2 regions of the Bacillus sp. m3-13 genome follow, and region 1 is predicted to be linked to the other one. Evidence: a T-box and tRNA genes for the amino acid it is inferred to sense, from the RefSeq annotation. Region 1 holds a T-box; the other holds one or more tRNA genes.
The links. A T-box is a leader RNA that pairs with one kind of tRNA and senses whether it is charged. The one in region 1 lies ahead of ileS (isoleucine--tRNA ligase), so its partner is inferred to be a tRNA-Ile.

Region 1 (7,640 bases):
AAGGTGGACACTTTCTCCTGTCAAATTCAAGTGGATATCTTCCGCAAGGAACGGTATATATGGAGCTAGGAGTTGACTTGTACGTACCAGCACTTGATGAAGTGTATAGTATGCTGCTTTTTTGTTTTCCGTCATCCCCTCTTTCCAAAAGCGATCACGAGAACGTCGGATATACCAGTTACTAATTTCATCTACGTATGTTTCAAGTGCTTTTGCTGCCTTAGTAAAATCATATTCTTCCAAAGCTTCCGAAACAATTGCTGTTACACTATATAAACGAGCTAAAACCCACCTGTCTAATAATGTTTTCTCACCAGTTTCTGTTTCATTGAATTGATAGCCATCTATGTTTGCGTACAAGGTATAAAAGCCGTGCATATTGACTAGCGTGTCAATTACTTTTGACTTCGCTTCTATAACCACACGTTCTGAGAATCGCTTATTATTCCAAGGAGCACTATCAGCCAGAAGCGCCCATCGGAAAGCATCTGCCCCGAATTTATCCACCAAATCCATCGGGTTTAATGCATTCCCTTTGCTTTTTGACATTTTCCGTCCCTCTTCATCCAAGATATGGCCTGTTGATAATACACGTTTGTAAGGAACCTTTCCTGTAAACAAGGTTGATACGGCAAGCAGGCTATAGAACCATCCACGAGTCTGGTCTATCCCTTCACATATGACATCTGCCGGAAACTGCTGTTCGAATTTATCTTTGTTTTCAAATGGATAATGATGCTGAGCGAAAGGCATGGAGCCACTATCAAACCAAACATCTATAACTTCTGAAACACGAGACATAGAACCTTTACATTTTTCGCACTCCAAATGAATCCGATCTACATATGGTTTATGAAGCTCAATTTCCTCGATATCATCTAGTGCCCTTGCTTTAAGGTCCGCCTCACTATTCGGAGCATATTGATGTTCACAAGAATCACAAATCCACACCGGAAGCGGAGTACCCCAATAGCGATTTCGTCCTATGTTCCAATCGACTATATTCTCCAAGAAGTTTCCAAAACGCCCATCCTTGATATGAGACGGATACCATTCCACTTTCTGGTTGTTTTGCAAAAATTGATCCCTTAGTTCCGTTGTCTTGATGAACCAACTTTCGATAGCATAATAAAGCAGTGGAGAATCACAACGCCAGCAGTGAGGATAACTATGTTCATATTTTTCTTTATGGAATAGAAGCCCTTCATTCGCTAAGTACTTTACAATATCTACATCGCAATCTTTTACGAAACGACCTGCAAAAGGAGGAATATCTTTTGTATAAGTACCCTTTCCATCTACAACATTAAAAAAGGAAAGATCATGCTGTTTGACTAAGTTATAATCATCTTCCCCATATGCTGGAGCGATGTGGACAATCCCCGTTCCACTGTCTGCATTGACAAAATCGCCTTCCACAACAAAATGGCCGCGTTCTGGTTTCATGTAAGGGAACGGAGCAAGGTAGGTAACATTTTTAAATTCGCTACCTTTATGCGAAGAAATCACTTCAAAATCTTCTCCTAGATTCTTGCTGGCTAAATCTTCTGCAACGATAAAAATTTCTTCCCCCTTTTTAGCTCTAATATAAGTAAGCTCAGGGTTCACAGCAAGTGCGACATTGGCCGGAAGGGTCCATGGAGTAGTAGTCCAACCTAGGAAGTATTCATTTTCTTTATCTACTAGTTTAAATTTAGCTGTTGCTGAAAGATCTTTCACATCCTTGTATCCTTGTGCAACTTCATGAGAGCTCAATGTTGTTTGGCTACTTGGACAATAAGGAGTAACACGATGACCTTTATACAATAATTCCCGACGATGAAGATCACTTAAAATATACCAAACGCTTTCAATGTATTTATTTTGCAAAGTAACATATGGATCTTCCATATCAAGCCAATATCCTATGGATTCTGTAAAGTCCCTCCACTGTTTTTCATAATTAAACACACTGTTTTTACATTCCTCAATAAACTTTTCCACTCCATATGCTTCAATCTCTTGTTTCCCTGAAATCCCTAGTTGTTTTTCTACCTCGAGCTCAACAGGCAATCCATGCGTATCCCAGCCCCCCTTACGAAATACTTGATATCCAGACATTGTCTTATATCTAGCAACAAAGTCTTTAATGACTCGTCCAAGTACATGCCCTGCGTGCGGGAGCCCATTTGCTGTTGGAGGACCTTCATAAAACACAAAGGTTTCTGCTCCATCGCGATTTTCAATAGAACGATTAAATACATTTTCTTCTTTCCAGAAATTCTTGACTCTGTTCTCACGTTCCAAAGCTGCCTCTTTTGTATTCACATTACGCAATGAAATCACCTCATTAAACTTTTTTAGATAAAACAAAAAAATCCGCCCCTGTATATAAAACTAAACAGGGACGGATTGAATCCGCGGTACCACCCATATTCCGTGATTTTCCTCACGGCACTTGGTAAACAAAACGGATAACGGCCGTTTACCGGTTCACCCTACAAAGTAATTTCAGGTAAACTTCTCGGAGATGATTTTCAACTAAAATATGTCATCGCATTTCCAGCTAACAGCGACTCTCTATAGACAGGGATTATAGCCTACTATTCTCGTCATCAAATAAAATAAATAATTTTCCAATATAATACAACGAAAGAGTTACTTTTGTCAAAGAAAATTCTGTAAATTTTTATAAAAACAAACTTTATTAAAACGAACATCTGCTTGAGTTTAAAGGGCGTTGATCTTCCTGGATAGCGCCCGATAACGGAAGACTAATGTTGAATTGGATCCTACCGACGATGACATAACTGGTTAGCGCCAGATAGTTTGATAACTACCGCTTAAATGCATCTAAAATTAATGATGGGAAAACAGGCTTTTCCCCTTGATTTCGCGGGTCAATCTCCTTCTGGAGCGAATCTGCAATAAACCATTTATTTTATTAATTTCTTCCAATAAGTTAACCAATGTTTTGTTCAAAACTGAAAATGAGCGCTGAATCCTTATTCCAGGATCGCGCCCGATCGTTGAATATTATCTATTGACGTTATATGATTGATCCCTAACTACTACAGTCTCAGGTACAAAACGAATGAAGACATTTTTGGGATCTTGATTTTTGAATCTAGAATCCCAGTCCTTTTCTTCTGAACCCAAATATTTTGCAAATAATCGTTTTGCTAAGTCAAAGTTAAATGGTTCTACGGTTGCTTTTCCTCTGAAACCTACATGTAATACCTTCCCTGTAGAAGGATCAAACTCAACAATACCGACGGCACATTTCGGATTTTTGTCTATTCTTATTGGAAAAGTATCTCCAGGAGTTCCTATAATCCAAAGGCATTTATCTTCCCAAAAAAACCACACCGGAGATTCCCTTGGTCCTTCCGATGAAGCCGTTGATAGATGAGCAAATAATGGTTTTTTTAGGAATTCATCCAAATCAAAACTTCGTTTACCTCTTATAATCTCCATTTATTCCACCTCTCTATTACAGATTAGCGCCGTTTAGTTGAAGAAAGAACTAATGAATATTAGGTTACTTTCCAGTCTTTATAGCAGTTTCACTTATTATCAAAGCCAGCTTTAACCTGCCTAACCATTTTTCAGAATCACTAATAACCCTATTTAATCCATTGGTCTCTTCATGATATTCCAATCCTTCCACCTGAGCATAATCTACCTTCAAATTCGCCATTCTTTGAGCAATCATTATCCATTCAGAATCAGTCATTCTTTCAAACGAATATTTATTGATGCATTCAGCGGCTTTTCTTGAAAATGAACATGCGCCAGCAGTGATGTCCACATCTAAACCCAGTTCAAGGGAACAAACTTTGTTGGTGATTTTCTCGGTTTCAATCCATTCAGGTGGGTGAGTATTCATAGCCCTTTCGGTACGACCTAAAATAAGGTAATCGTGATTCGGTAAAGTTGAAACAATCGTCTTTAATTCTTGCAAATGATTCTTACCCCAAGTTAAGAGCCTATCAAAGTCGCAGTAATGGTAAAATACACTATCCCCATTCAGTCCAAAATTCACAACTTCTCTCCTTGCCTCGGCTGCTCCTTTTTTGGGTATGATTTTTATAGCAAATTTGCTGTTTTCTATTTCTTTAATCAAATCGATTGAAGATTCTTCACTGACCGTCAAAAACAATTCTTCATAAATATCCTCTAGCTCATTTTTAAGTTCCTTGAATAATCTTATGTTTTTCCCTTGAGGGTCGTGAGTAACTGTTAAGAGCGCTATTTTGGGCAAATCATCCACCTCTTAGTTATAATCTAAGCAAAAACTCGTAACTTAATATTTTTGATCCTACTTAACTAAACTACCAGATATCTTAATACCAATTATTTCATAATTTATAAATCCCAACAATATATTTTCACCCTAGTAAAAATAAAACAAGCGCTGATCCTTGTTCCTGGATCGCGCCCGTTGAAGATCAATTATCGTGAACGTAATATTTGTACTGTATATCAACTGCTCATCTATTTTTAGATTGCTCCCACGATTGTTTAAGTGTAATCCTTCACACTCTCTTCCTACACCTTAATGAAACTTCAATCTCTTTTAAGAGATGTTTTTCATAATCTAGTACAATACAAAAAGACCCTTTGCATTTAAGAAAAATGCCGGGTAATTAAATGAATAAATGAATTTTTATGTTTTAGAACTAACCTATACCCAGCCCCAAATGTTACTCTTCTTTTTGGTAAGTTTTAGGGGTACTCATTGTTTCATCGACTTTCTCTATTAGTTTCTGATTTATTCCGAGTTTCCCTATAACTATTTCTTCAGATAATACATTTTTTGCGACATACCCGTCGAGCAATAACGATGCAAAGCATTGTGCATATACGGCTTGTTTTCTTTCAACTTCAAAAGGTATCGTTCCATAACTATGGGCAGCTGCATTTCTAAGACTAAATAGTTTATAGTAGAAATCTATATATGTAGTTTCACCTTTTGTGAAAATATCATCTGGATTTATTCCAATTTGGTTTATCCATTTTTTTTTATGCTCTAAAAAACGGTTTCTACTTTCTTTATTAGGCGGTTTTCCAATTAACGCTTCCACACACCTACAAGCCTGTAAAATTGCTGCCTCATATTCTGATATCACATTTGCTTGCTCCCAAGATTTTGGTTCATGACTTGTGTGCTTTTTATACGGAAATCTATCTAGCTCACATATTAAACAACAATAATGTGTCTTCATTGATGAAAAAAAGTTACTCAGAGCAGTATATGCCTTATCATCACGTAAAAGCAGTTCTATAATTGGAGAGATATAAGATAAATCAGAAAGCTTTATAATATTCCCATTCAGCAAACTATGTCTATCGTAATCACTACAATCATATATTTCCTGCTCTGATATTGATTTATTTGAATCAAAGTAATAGCACCATTTATATTCCATATCAATAGTGTGTTCAAAGTCTCTAGAGTAAGAATATGCTAGTTGAATAACTGTTCCAATGTTCTTCCAGAAATTCTTATCCTTTACATTACTTGAGACCCTTGAGACTAATGCAGTGTATGTATCTTTTGTATGTGTCCATACGAATAATTCCTCGTCACCACATTTCATTAACGGAACGAAATCGTATTCTTTAGGTTTAAAACTATTTTCGAATTTAATTCCTTTTATAAAAGCATGATTACATACTTTATTTGGTATATCAGTTGGATAGTATTCGACCAAATATGCTTGACGTTTTCTATACATTTCATCTAGATCTTTTACTAAATTACTTAATTCACCATTGTCTTCACTATCAACTCTTTTCATAAATTCACCTCTTATCAAATAAAACTCCATACTAATTTAATTATCTACAATCTGTCCCTATTGATAAACATCACTTTTCAACTAAAATTACCTTTACTTTGGAATGTTTTTATTGTTTATCATTTTACTAAAAAAGAGTCAAACTCCTTGTTCTACTGGCCCATTACACGAAGATAAACTGCATTGTTAAATAAACGCGCCCGATTGCTGAAGACCTACTTATTATATTTTATTAAAAAAGCGATTATCCTTCTGGATCATCCTATCTTACTTAAAAGTAGTTATTTTATTAATTTTAATAGTTTCTTACAACAGCTCCTAAAGAAATTGCTCTAATATGTTTTTCTTCCTTTAGTTTTAATAGTTCATCTTTCGTTCCTGTTATAACTGCACCAACTATTAATCCTTCATTCATGTTTTGTTTTGTACTTTCTAGGAGAGGATCTATCATAAAATCATAATTCCCTGTGCTTTTTAGTTCTTCTAAAATAACAAGAAAATCCTTTTCATCCTGAATGACAATGTCTCCTTCTCCTCTAAGTGTTTCAACATTAAAACCATAAACTTTTGAGGCAGAAGTTCCCGAACTGTGAAGACCTTCCAAGTGCTTTTTATCGTTTTGTTTATATTCATTTACCCAAAACCATGTTATTTTATTATTTAGTTTAAATATTTCTTGTATTTCATTAGTTGTGTAAGGTTGATCAAAAGAGATGGCTACTTCCATTACCGCATCACTAGGAGCATCCTGTATTAAGTCCAAATCATAGTGCACAGCCAAATAATCCAACCAAGGGTGATAAAAATCCATCACCCTTTGTCCGTTTGTTGTGTTATAACGACGAAGTTCATCTTCGTTTTCTCCTACCCTAATTTCATCGTATACGGCTATTGCAGAGGATTTATTATTATGCCCTATTCCGTTAAAAGATCGTAACTCTAGCCCCCAAGGGATTATTCTATTTTCAATTATTTTAAATTGATTGTAGGTATAGCTTCCTGAAAAAATAATCATAATCAACCTCTCCCCCTCCAATTTGGACATTAGGGTGCGATATTTCATATAACAATCTATTTGTATCAGCTGCTTTTAAATGCGCCTTACTAACAACCTGGCCATTTATAAATAAAAATAGCGCCCCCACAACTATTAGTGAAAAAGTGGAAATGATAATATTTCGTATAACACTTTTTCTTCTTGCTTTATTGACTATTTTATCAATATCATTTGATTGGAATGCCTCATTCTCCATAATGATTCCTCCTAAAAAATTTTGTAAGCTTCTTCCTAGCACGATACAAATAGGTCTTAACGTTACTTTCTTTCACATTAAGGTGCTCCGAAATTTCTTTATACGTAAATCCACCTTCGTATTTCATCTTTATCAATTTGCGCTCAAGGGGTTTTAATTGCAATAAAACTTGTTCATATTCTGCTTTTTTTTCTTTTTTAATCAGGATTTCTTCGACAAGACTTTCTTCTGATTCCAATAAATAATCCTCAAACTCTATTAATGTACTTTTGCTTTTTCTTCTATATAAATCGTAATATTGATTGATGGCAACCTTAAATAGCCAAGACTTAAATGCTTTTGAATTAATACCATCAATATTAAGAAATGCACGATAAAGAGATTCTTGAACAATTTCTTTTGCATCTTCAGGATTAGCCCCCATCGAGCAAAGTTTTTGATAAATATCGTTTGATAATTTGGTGATTTCCTCATTTGAGGGCTTCCCCATTTCTTCATCTCCTTTCACATCTACTTAGACGTAATAAAAGTGTATATGTATACAAAAAAATAAAAAAGCCTTACTTCCTAATCGGATGTAAAGCAAATATGTCTGGTAAATCAT
Region 2 (7,640 bases), on a different contig from region 1:
TGATTTTCCGTCTATTATCGGGCTGTAGAGAAAATCCCTTTATCCATCATTTCCTCTGTTACTAAAATAATCTCGTCTTCATTCTTCTCCGGACAAATGACTGCACCATCAGGAATTTTAATCCCTGAAGGAATGATTGCCTTATTCACATAGACATTTTCACCAATAATGGCATCTGGCATGATTACTGAGTTTTGGATTACTGAGTTTCTCCCTACATTCACACCTTGGAATAATACGGAGTGATCAATCTTCCCTTCAATGAAACATCCTTCGTTAACAAGAGAATCCTTTACATCTGCATATGGTGCAATGAATTGAGGAGGCTGATTTGGATTGACAGAATAGATACGCCAGTCATATTCAAAGAGATTTAATTCACAATCCTCTTTTAACAGATCCATATTTGCTTCCCACAAGCTCTTTACCGTTCCTACATCCTTCCAATAACCCTTAAAAGGATATGCTACCAAACTCTTATTCTCTTCCAATAACAAAGGAATGACATCCTTGCCGAAGTCATGACTGGATTCAGGGTTTCGATCATCCATTTCAAGATATTCCTTTAAAACGGACCACTTGAAAATATAGATTCCCATACTAGCCAGATTACTCTTTGGATGCGCTGGCTTTTCATCAAACTCCACCACTTCGAGCTTATCGTTCGTATTCATGATTCCAAACCTGCTTGCTTCTTCCCAAGGAACTTCCACCACTGAAATGGATACATCCGCATCCTTTTTAATATGGTAGTCTAGCATTTCCTCGTAATTCATCTTGTAAATATGGTCACCAGAAAGAATTAGGACATATTCAGGATCATATTGAGTGAGATAGTTGATATTCTGATAGATGGCACTTGCTGTCCCTGTATACCATTTCACACCTGAAGATTCGGTGTAAGGAGGCAATACCGTCACCCCTCCATTTTTACGGTCCAAATCCCATGTGCTACCAATACCTATATAAGAATTTAATACCAATGGTTGATACTGGGTCAGAACTCCAACGGTAGTAATCCCTGAATTGGTACAGTTACTTAATGCAAAATCGATGATTCTATACTTCCCTCCAAAAGGAACAGCCGGCTTTGCCAACGTTTTTGTTAAGGAACTGAGCCTGCTCCCTTTTCCCCCTGCCAATAACATTGCTACACATTTATTTTTCGCCATCGCGTTATCTCTCCCCTCTAATTTTCTTAGGACGCCATATACTTACGCCAAATGATGCAACATTGACCATCATATGATAGTCCTTTCCGTGATATGCTCCTTCTACAGCACTAACTTCCTGATCATTTATCCGGCCGTTTCCACCGAATTCTTGTGCATCAGAACTAAAAACTTCTTCATATTCTGTTAGATAAGGCACGCCAATTTTAAATTCATCGTAGGAAACTCCTGTGAAATTACAAACTACTACTAGCGTATCTGCAGGTTTTTTTCCTTTTCGGATAAAGGAAAAGACACTTTGCTCACGGTTATCTGCATCAATCCATTCAAATCCATTAGGGTCATGATCCAATTCATACAAGGCTTTATATTGCTGATAAAAAGCCAACAGTTCCTTGAAATAATGATGCATCTGTTGATGGGATTCATACTGGTCTACTAAAAACCAATCCAACTGTTCAAGGTCCTTCCATTCATCAAACTGCCCAAACTCCCCGCCCATGTAGAGAAGCTTCTTTCCAGGGTGTGTCAAGAAGAATCCGTACAGCAACCGTAATTGCGCAAACTTTTCTTCATAATTTCCAGGCATTTTGTTTAACAGAGATCTTTTGCCATGAACCACTTCGTCATGGGAAAAAGGCAAAATGAAATTCTCGGAAAATGCATAGACGATGGAGAATGTCACTTTATCGTGTAGATGTTTTCTTTGCTCAGGAGCAGTCTCCATGTACCGCAAAATGTCATTCATCCAACCCATATTCCACTTGTAATTGAATCCAAGCCCTCCACTAGAGGTAGGGGAGGTAACTAGTGGCCAATCTGTAGAATCTTCTGCAATCATAAGCGCACTATAATCCTGTTCAAATACCGCTTCATTCAGTTTTTGCAAAAATTCTTGTGCAAAAGGGTTCGCATGCTCTTCCTTTGAGTTTGGCCAATAAAGCATGTTGGCTACTGCATCCACTCTAAAGCCGTCAACATGGAAATAATCCATCCAGAACAATGCATTTGAAATTAAAAAGCTCCTTACCTCAGGCTTTCCTAAATCAAAGTTTGCCGTGCCCCATACTTCATTCTCGCGATCATGGTAGTTTTTATATTCAAACACAGGTGCCCCATCAAACATATATAGCCCATGAGCATCTTTACAGAAATGCCCCGGTACCCAGTCTAATATCACCCCTATGTCCTCTTGGTGGCATGCATCAATAAACGCCATTAACTCTTTAGGATTTCCATATCTGCTTGTCGCAGCATAATACCCCGTACCTTGATACCCCCATGAGCGGTCATATGGATGCTCCACTAAAGGAAGTAATTCTATATGTGTAAATCCATGTTCTTTAATATAAGGAATTAATTCCGTAACTAATTCTGTGTAGGAGTAAAGTTCTCCATCATTCTTTTTCTTCCATGAACCAAGGTGCAGCTCATAGATAAACATCGGTTTTTCATAAACCAGTTTTCGTTTCTTTTTCCTGCGCCAGTTCTGATCTTTCCATTTAAATCTTTCTAGGTCATACACAATTGACGCTGTTTTAGGTCTTACTTCTGCATGAAAAGCAAACGGATCCGCTTTATGTAGTATTTCACCCGATTGTGTAACAATCTCGTATTTATATAAATGACCCAATAGGTCTTCATCTATTTGGATACTCCAAACACCTTCTTTATTTAATTTTTCTAGTGGATGCACCTCACCATTCCACTCATTGAAAGAGCCCATTACACGCACCTTCTTGGCATTAGGCGCCCATACAGTGAACCTTGTTCCTACCACCTTTTTACGATGACGTACTAAATGTGAGCCAAAAAGCTCATAACTTTTATTCAATGTTCCCTCATGAAAAAGGTGCAGCTGAAAATCCGTCGCACTCGTAGCAATCAATTTTTTCACCCTTCCATCATTCCTTATAAAAAAGAATATTGTTATACACTACTATTCTCTTTTTTATAATATTCTCCTTTATCCGACAAGTCGAAATCGTATGACATAAATCAACAATATTTATTTTTAGAGACTGGTATGTAAAAAACAAGCAATTTAAGGAAACCGTTTTCATTGTTGCTCTACTTGAAATTGCGTTATATCAGCATTTATGGAAGGGTTTACAATGCAAGAAATTTAGCCTAAAAATTAGGAGGAGAAGTGTTGGTTTTTGTCGAAAAGTTTTTGTGCTTAATATAGCCCACAAGAATAAATGTACACGCTTACACAGATAGATTATATTGAAATAATAATTTTACTTTTCAAAATGAGGTTTTGTTTGTTTCGCAGAAGGGTATTGTATGAGTTAGGAATTTCCTATTTTTAAAATAAAATGCAAACAAATTTCATTATTTGGAGAGAAGTTTTGAAGTACTTACGAGGAGAATTTGGACAAATAAAAAAAGCCATAGTATTTATAAAATACCACAACTTTTGATGACCCGTACGGGATTCGAACCCGTGTTACCGCCGTGAAAGGGCGGTGTCTTAACCGCTTGACCAACGGGCCAGATATTCTGGCGGAGAAGGAGGGATTTGAACCCTCGCGCCGCTTACACGACCTACACCCTTAGCAGGGGCGCCTCTTCAGCCACTTGAGTACTTCCCCAGAATGGCTCCACCAGTAGGATTCGAACCTACGACCCTTCGGTTAACAGCCGAATGCTCTACCGCTGAGCTATGGTGGAATAAAACAAAACGGTGTATATAAAAAATGGTGGGCCTAAGTGGACTCGAACCACCGACCTCACGCTTATCAGGCGTGCGCTCTAACCAGCTGAGCTATAGGCCCACAAAAATGGAGCGGGTGATGGGAATCGAACCCACGACATCAGCTTGGAAGGCTGAGGTTTTACCATTAAACTACACCCGCTAAAAAGGGCGACTGATGGGAATCGAACCCACGAATGCCTGAACCACAATCAGGTGCGTTAACCACTTCGCCACAACCGCCATAATAATATTTACTTAGTAAAAGATGGTGCCGGCGATAGGAGTCGAACCCACGACCTACTGATTACAAGTCAGTTGCTCTACCAACTGAGCTACACCGGCATTTAAAATCAAAGTGGCTCGGGACGGAATCGAACCGCCGACACATGGATTTTCAGTCCATTGCTCTACCAACTGAGCTACCGAGCCGTAATATAATTAATAGTGTAAACCTTAATACAAAGCCAAACTATTAAGATAAAAAATGGCGGTCCCGACCGGGGATCGAACCGGCGATCTCCTGCGTGACAGGCAGGCATGTTAACCGCTACACCACGGGACCATTTGGTTGCGGGGGACAGGATTTGAACCTGCGACCTTCGGGTTATGAGCCCGACCGAGCTACCGGACTGCTCCACCCCGCGATAACAATATTACTTCTCTATACTCACCATATCATCTAAAATATTATGGCGGAGGAAGAGGGGATTCGAACCCCCGCGGGCTTTGACACCCCTGTCGGTTTTCAAGACCGATCCCTTCAGCCGGACTTGGGTATTCCTCCGCGTATAGAAAGAACTGGTGGACCTTGTAGGACTCGAACCTACGACCGGACGGTTATGAGCCGTCTGCTCTAACCAGCTGAGCTAAAGGGTCCTTTTTGGTAGCGGCGGAGGGGATCGAACCCCCGACCTCACGGGTATGAACCGTACGCTCTAGCCAGCTGAGCTACACCGCCAAAAAGATAAAGTATTTCATTAGATTTACTGGCACCAATGTTACTGGTCTGTGTCCCTTCCTCTGCAAGCAAATTCAGGGTGTAAATCCGTCGGGACAACTTGGAGCAAATTCATGTAGTAATGCTCGTCGCTACACCGCCAAAAAGATAAGTATTTCATAAAAAGTATTAAAGTGGAGCCTAGCGGGATCGAACCGCTGACCTCCTGCGTGCAAAGCAGGCGCTCTCCCAGCTGAGCTAAGGCCCCAAATTCTAAGGGATTTAATGGTCGGGAAGACAGGATTTGAACCTGCGACCCCTTGGTCCCAAACCAAGTGCTCTACCAAGCTGAGCTACTCCCCGATAATGGCGCGCCCGAGAGGACTCGAACCCCTAACCTTTTGATCCGTAGTCAAACGCTCTATCCAATTGAGCTACGGGCGCTTCATATAAGTTGTTTATTTGATGTCCCTCTCAGAGGCGACTTAACTATAATATCAAATCCAGCATTTTGTGTCAACACTTTTTTGAAATTATTTTTTCGGTGTTTTTGGTGCGGCCGAGAAGAGTCGAACTTCCACGGGGTTGCCCCCACTAGGCCCTCAACCTAGCGCGTCTGCCATTCCGCCACGACCGCGAAAATGAATGGCTAGTATAAATGTATGGTGCGGGTGAAGGGACTCGAACCCCCACGTCAAAGACACTAGATCCTAAGTCTAGCGCGTCTGCCAATTCCGCCACACCCGCATACATTTTATAAAGTTGGCTGGGCTAGCTGGATTCGAACCAACGCATGTCGCAGTCAAAGTGCGATGCCTTACCGCTTGGCTATAGCCCATCGAAGATGATTTAACTTTAGAAGGTTAGTATTAAGTCCCTCTGGTGGAGGATGACGGGATCGAACCGCCGACCCCCTGCTTGTAAGGCAGGTGCTCTCCCAGCTGAGCTAATCCTCCAGATAGAAATGGGAAACAAAACAAGAATGTTTTGCATCCCACTTTGTAGTGACCCGTACGGGATTCGAACCCGTGTTACCGCCGTGAAAGGGCGGTGTCTTAACCGCTTGACCAACGGGCCTTAATAGATGGCGGAGAAGGAGGGATTTGAACCCTCGCGCCGCTTACACGACCTACACCCTTAGCAGGGGCGCCTCTTCAGCCACTTGAGTACTTCTCCATTTGGCTCCACCAGTAGGATTCGAACCTACGACCCTTCGGTTAACAGCCGAATGCTCTACCGCTGAGCTATGGTGGAATAATGCTACGGTGTGTCGGATAACGTTGTCTTTCGTCGCAACCGACTGCTTTTATTTTAATAAGCTTGTACTTAAAAGTCAAGTTTTTTCGGAACAAAAATGATATATTATCATAATTGTCATCCAGCCGTTTTTTAAAACAGCGACTAGAATAAATTATCATATTTTATGGTTGTGTGTCAACACGCTTTTCTATTTCTCTTAACTTCCCTCTACATTTTCCACATCTATACTTGTTTGTATTCACTCTTCTTACTCTTTTGTATTGCAGGTGGCAATCCACACATTCATATATACGAAAAGTTTTCGGCTTGGATGTAGTTGTATGAATGGGCGTACAAAATCTTGGGGCCCCCACTTTTTTAAGTAAGAATCGGAAATCAGCATCTCGGTGTTTATAGCCTTTACCTTGAATGTGCAGGTGGTAGTGGCATAGTTCGTGTTTGATGATGCCTACTAGCTCGTCCATACCCAGGGCGTCGTAATACTTCTTGTTGATTTCGATGTTGCTTGTGGAGGTGAGGTATCTTCCTCCGGTTGTTTTCAGTCGGTGATTGAATGATGCTTTGTGAAGGAAAGGTCTGTTGAAATGCTTTAGGGAGATTCCTTCTATTAACTTCTGTAGTTCTTTGTCTTCCATGTGTCCTCCACCTTTCATTCGAACCCTCCCCATTATACTGCATAGTATAGAAAAAAATAAGTCATTTATGTTGGGCTGGTTTCTATAAGATTGTTGTTTTCCCTTTGAAGTTTTGCCGTTTCTTTCCGCTGCAGGCACTCGCTTTCCGCAGGGCAGTGCTTGAGCCTCCTCGCTGCGCTGTGGGGTCTCAAGTCTACCGCTACCTTTCGCCGGAGTCGAGCGCCTTCCGCTCCAATCCACTCATACACTCACTAACCTGCAACAATCTTTACCTAAACAGCCCCTCATTATGAGCCTTCAAGTTTAAAGGTTGAAGGGGGTAGTGAAAGATGCCGACTTGGTTTAGGAAGCAGATGCAACGCGCATACCTGGAGAAAGATCGATATCAGATAAAAATGTTGAATCAGTGCTGGTTTTTCTATCATAAGAAGAATACTTGAAGAACAAAATCGTTAACGCGAGCTAAAACTACGTCCCAAGATCATAATTTCTTGGGACGTTTTCTCGGTTTTGGCATACCTTTGAAACATTGAACTTGCCAGATCTTCCCTTTGATCTCCTCTTGACTATTTCGTTAAAATCCCTTGTCACCAAGAGCTTCATATTGCGATGAGGACATCTCTTTTCCAAATTTCTCGTCACTGATGTCTTCATAACGCTAATGAGAACTTCTCTCCTCCAAATTTCTCGTCACTGATGTCTTCATAACGCTAATGAGAACATCTCTCCTCCTGATTTCTCGTCACTGATGTCTTCATAACGCCGATGAGGACTTCTCTCCTCCAAATTTCTAGTCACTGATGTCTTCATAACGGTAATGAGGACCTCTCTCTTCCTAATCTCTCCTCACTGATGTCTTCATAACGCTAATGAGGACCTCTCTCTTCCTGATCTCTCCTCACTGTTGTCTTCATCCCGGCGATCAAGAACCCAAA

Region 2: it encodes a tRNA-Ile, which carries the amino acid that the T-box ahead of ileS (isoleucine--tRNA ligase) is inferred to sense. The anticodon was not compared.

What each region holds. Positions count from the first base shown of each region.
Region 1 is NZ_ACPC01000015.1:221,821-229,460, reverse strand. Features, by position in the region: gene ileS (isoleucine--tRNA ligase) at 1-2,316, opposite strand, end outside; T-box leader at 2,380-2,604, opposite strand; gene M313_RS0108020 (pyridoxamine 5'-phosphate oxidase family protein) at 3,016-3,456, opposite strand; gene M313_RS0108015 (hypothetical protein) at 3,521-4,243, opposite strand; gene M313_RS0108010 (hypothetical protein) at 4,686-5,783, opposite strand; gene M313_RS0108005 (anti sigma factor C-terminal domain-containing protein) at 6,079-6,798, opposite strand; gene M313_RS0108000 (sigma factor regulator N-terminal domain-containing protein) at 6,758-7,036, opposite strand; gene M313_RS0107995 (RNA polymerase sigma factor) at 7,026-7,526, opposite strand.
Region 2 is NZ_ACPC01000019.1:122,718-130,357, reverse strand. Features, by position in the region: gene M313_RS0111210 (glucose-1-phosphate adenylyltransferase) at 15-1,172, opposite strand; gene glgB (1,4-alpha-glucan branching enzyme) at 1,177-3,060, opposite strand; tRNA gene M313_RS0111200 (tRNA-Glu) at 3,599-3,670, opposite strand; tRNA gene M313_RS0111195 (tRNA-Ser) at 3,679-3,769, opposite strand; tRNA gene M313_RS0111190 (tRNA-Asn) at 3,774-3,848, opposite strand; tRNA gene M313_RS0111185 (tRNA-Ile) at 3,876-3,952, opposite strand; tRNA gene M313_RS0111180 (tRNA-Gly) at 3,960-4,033, opposite strand; tRNA gene M313_RS0111175 (tRNA-His) at 4,041-4,113, opposite strand; tRNA gene M313_RS0111170 (tRNA-Thr) at 4,140-4,215, opposite strand; tRNA gene M313_RS0111165 (tRNA-Phe) at 4,230-4,302, opposite strand; tRNA gene M313_RS0111160 (tRNA-Asp) at 4,359-4,435, opposite strand; tRNA gene M313_RS0111155 (tRNA-Met) at 4,439-4,517, opposite strand; tRNA gene M313_RS0111150 (tRNA-Ser) at 4,564-4,657, opposite strand; tRNA gene M313_RS0111145 (tRNA-Ile) at 4,673-4,750, opposite strand; tRNA gene M313_RS0111140 (tRNA-Met) at 4,755-4,831, opposite strand; tRNA gene M313_RS0111135 (tRNA-Ala) at 5,006-5,078, opposite strand; tRNA gene M313_RS0111130 (tRNA-Pro) at 5,097-5,173, opposite strand; tRNA gene M313_RS0111125 (tRNA-Arg) at 5,178-5,254, opposite strand; tRNA gene M313_RS0111120 (tRNA-Leu) at 5,362-5,447, opposite strand; tRNA gene M313_RS0111115 (tRNA-Leu) at 5,474-5,557, opposite strand; tRNA gene M313_RS0111110 (tRNA-Gln) at 5,574-5,648, opposite strand; tRNA gene M313_RS0111105 (tRNA-Val) at 5,691-5,766, opposite strand; tRNA gene M313_RS0111100 (tRNA-Glu) at 5,816-5,887, opposite strand; tRNA gene M313_RS0111095 (tRNA-Ser) at 5,896-5,986, opposite strand; tRNA gene M313_RS0111090 (tRNA-Asn) at 5,990-6,064, opposite strand; gene M313_RS0111085 (SprT family protein) at 6,232-6,705, opposite strand; gene cmpA (cortex morphogenetic protein CmpA) at 7,035-7,145, shown strand.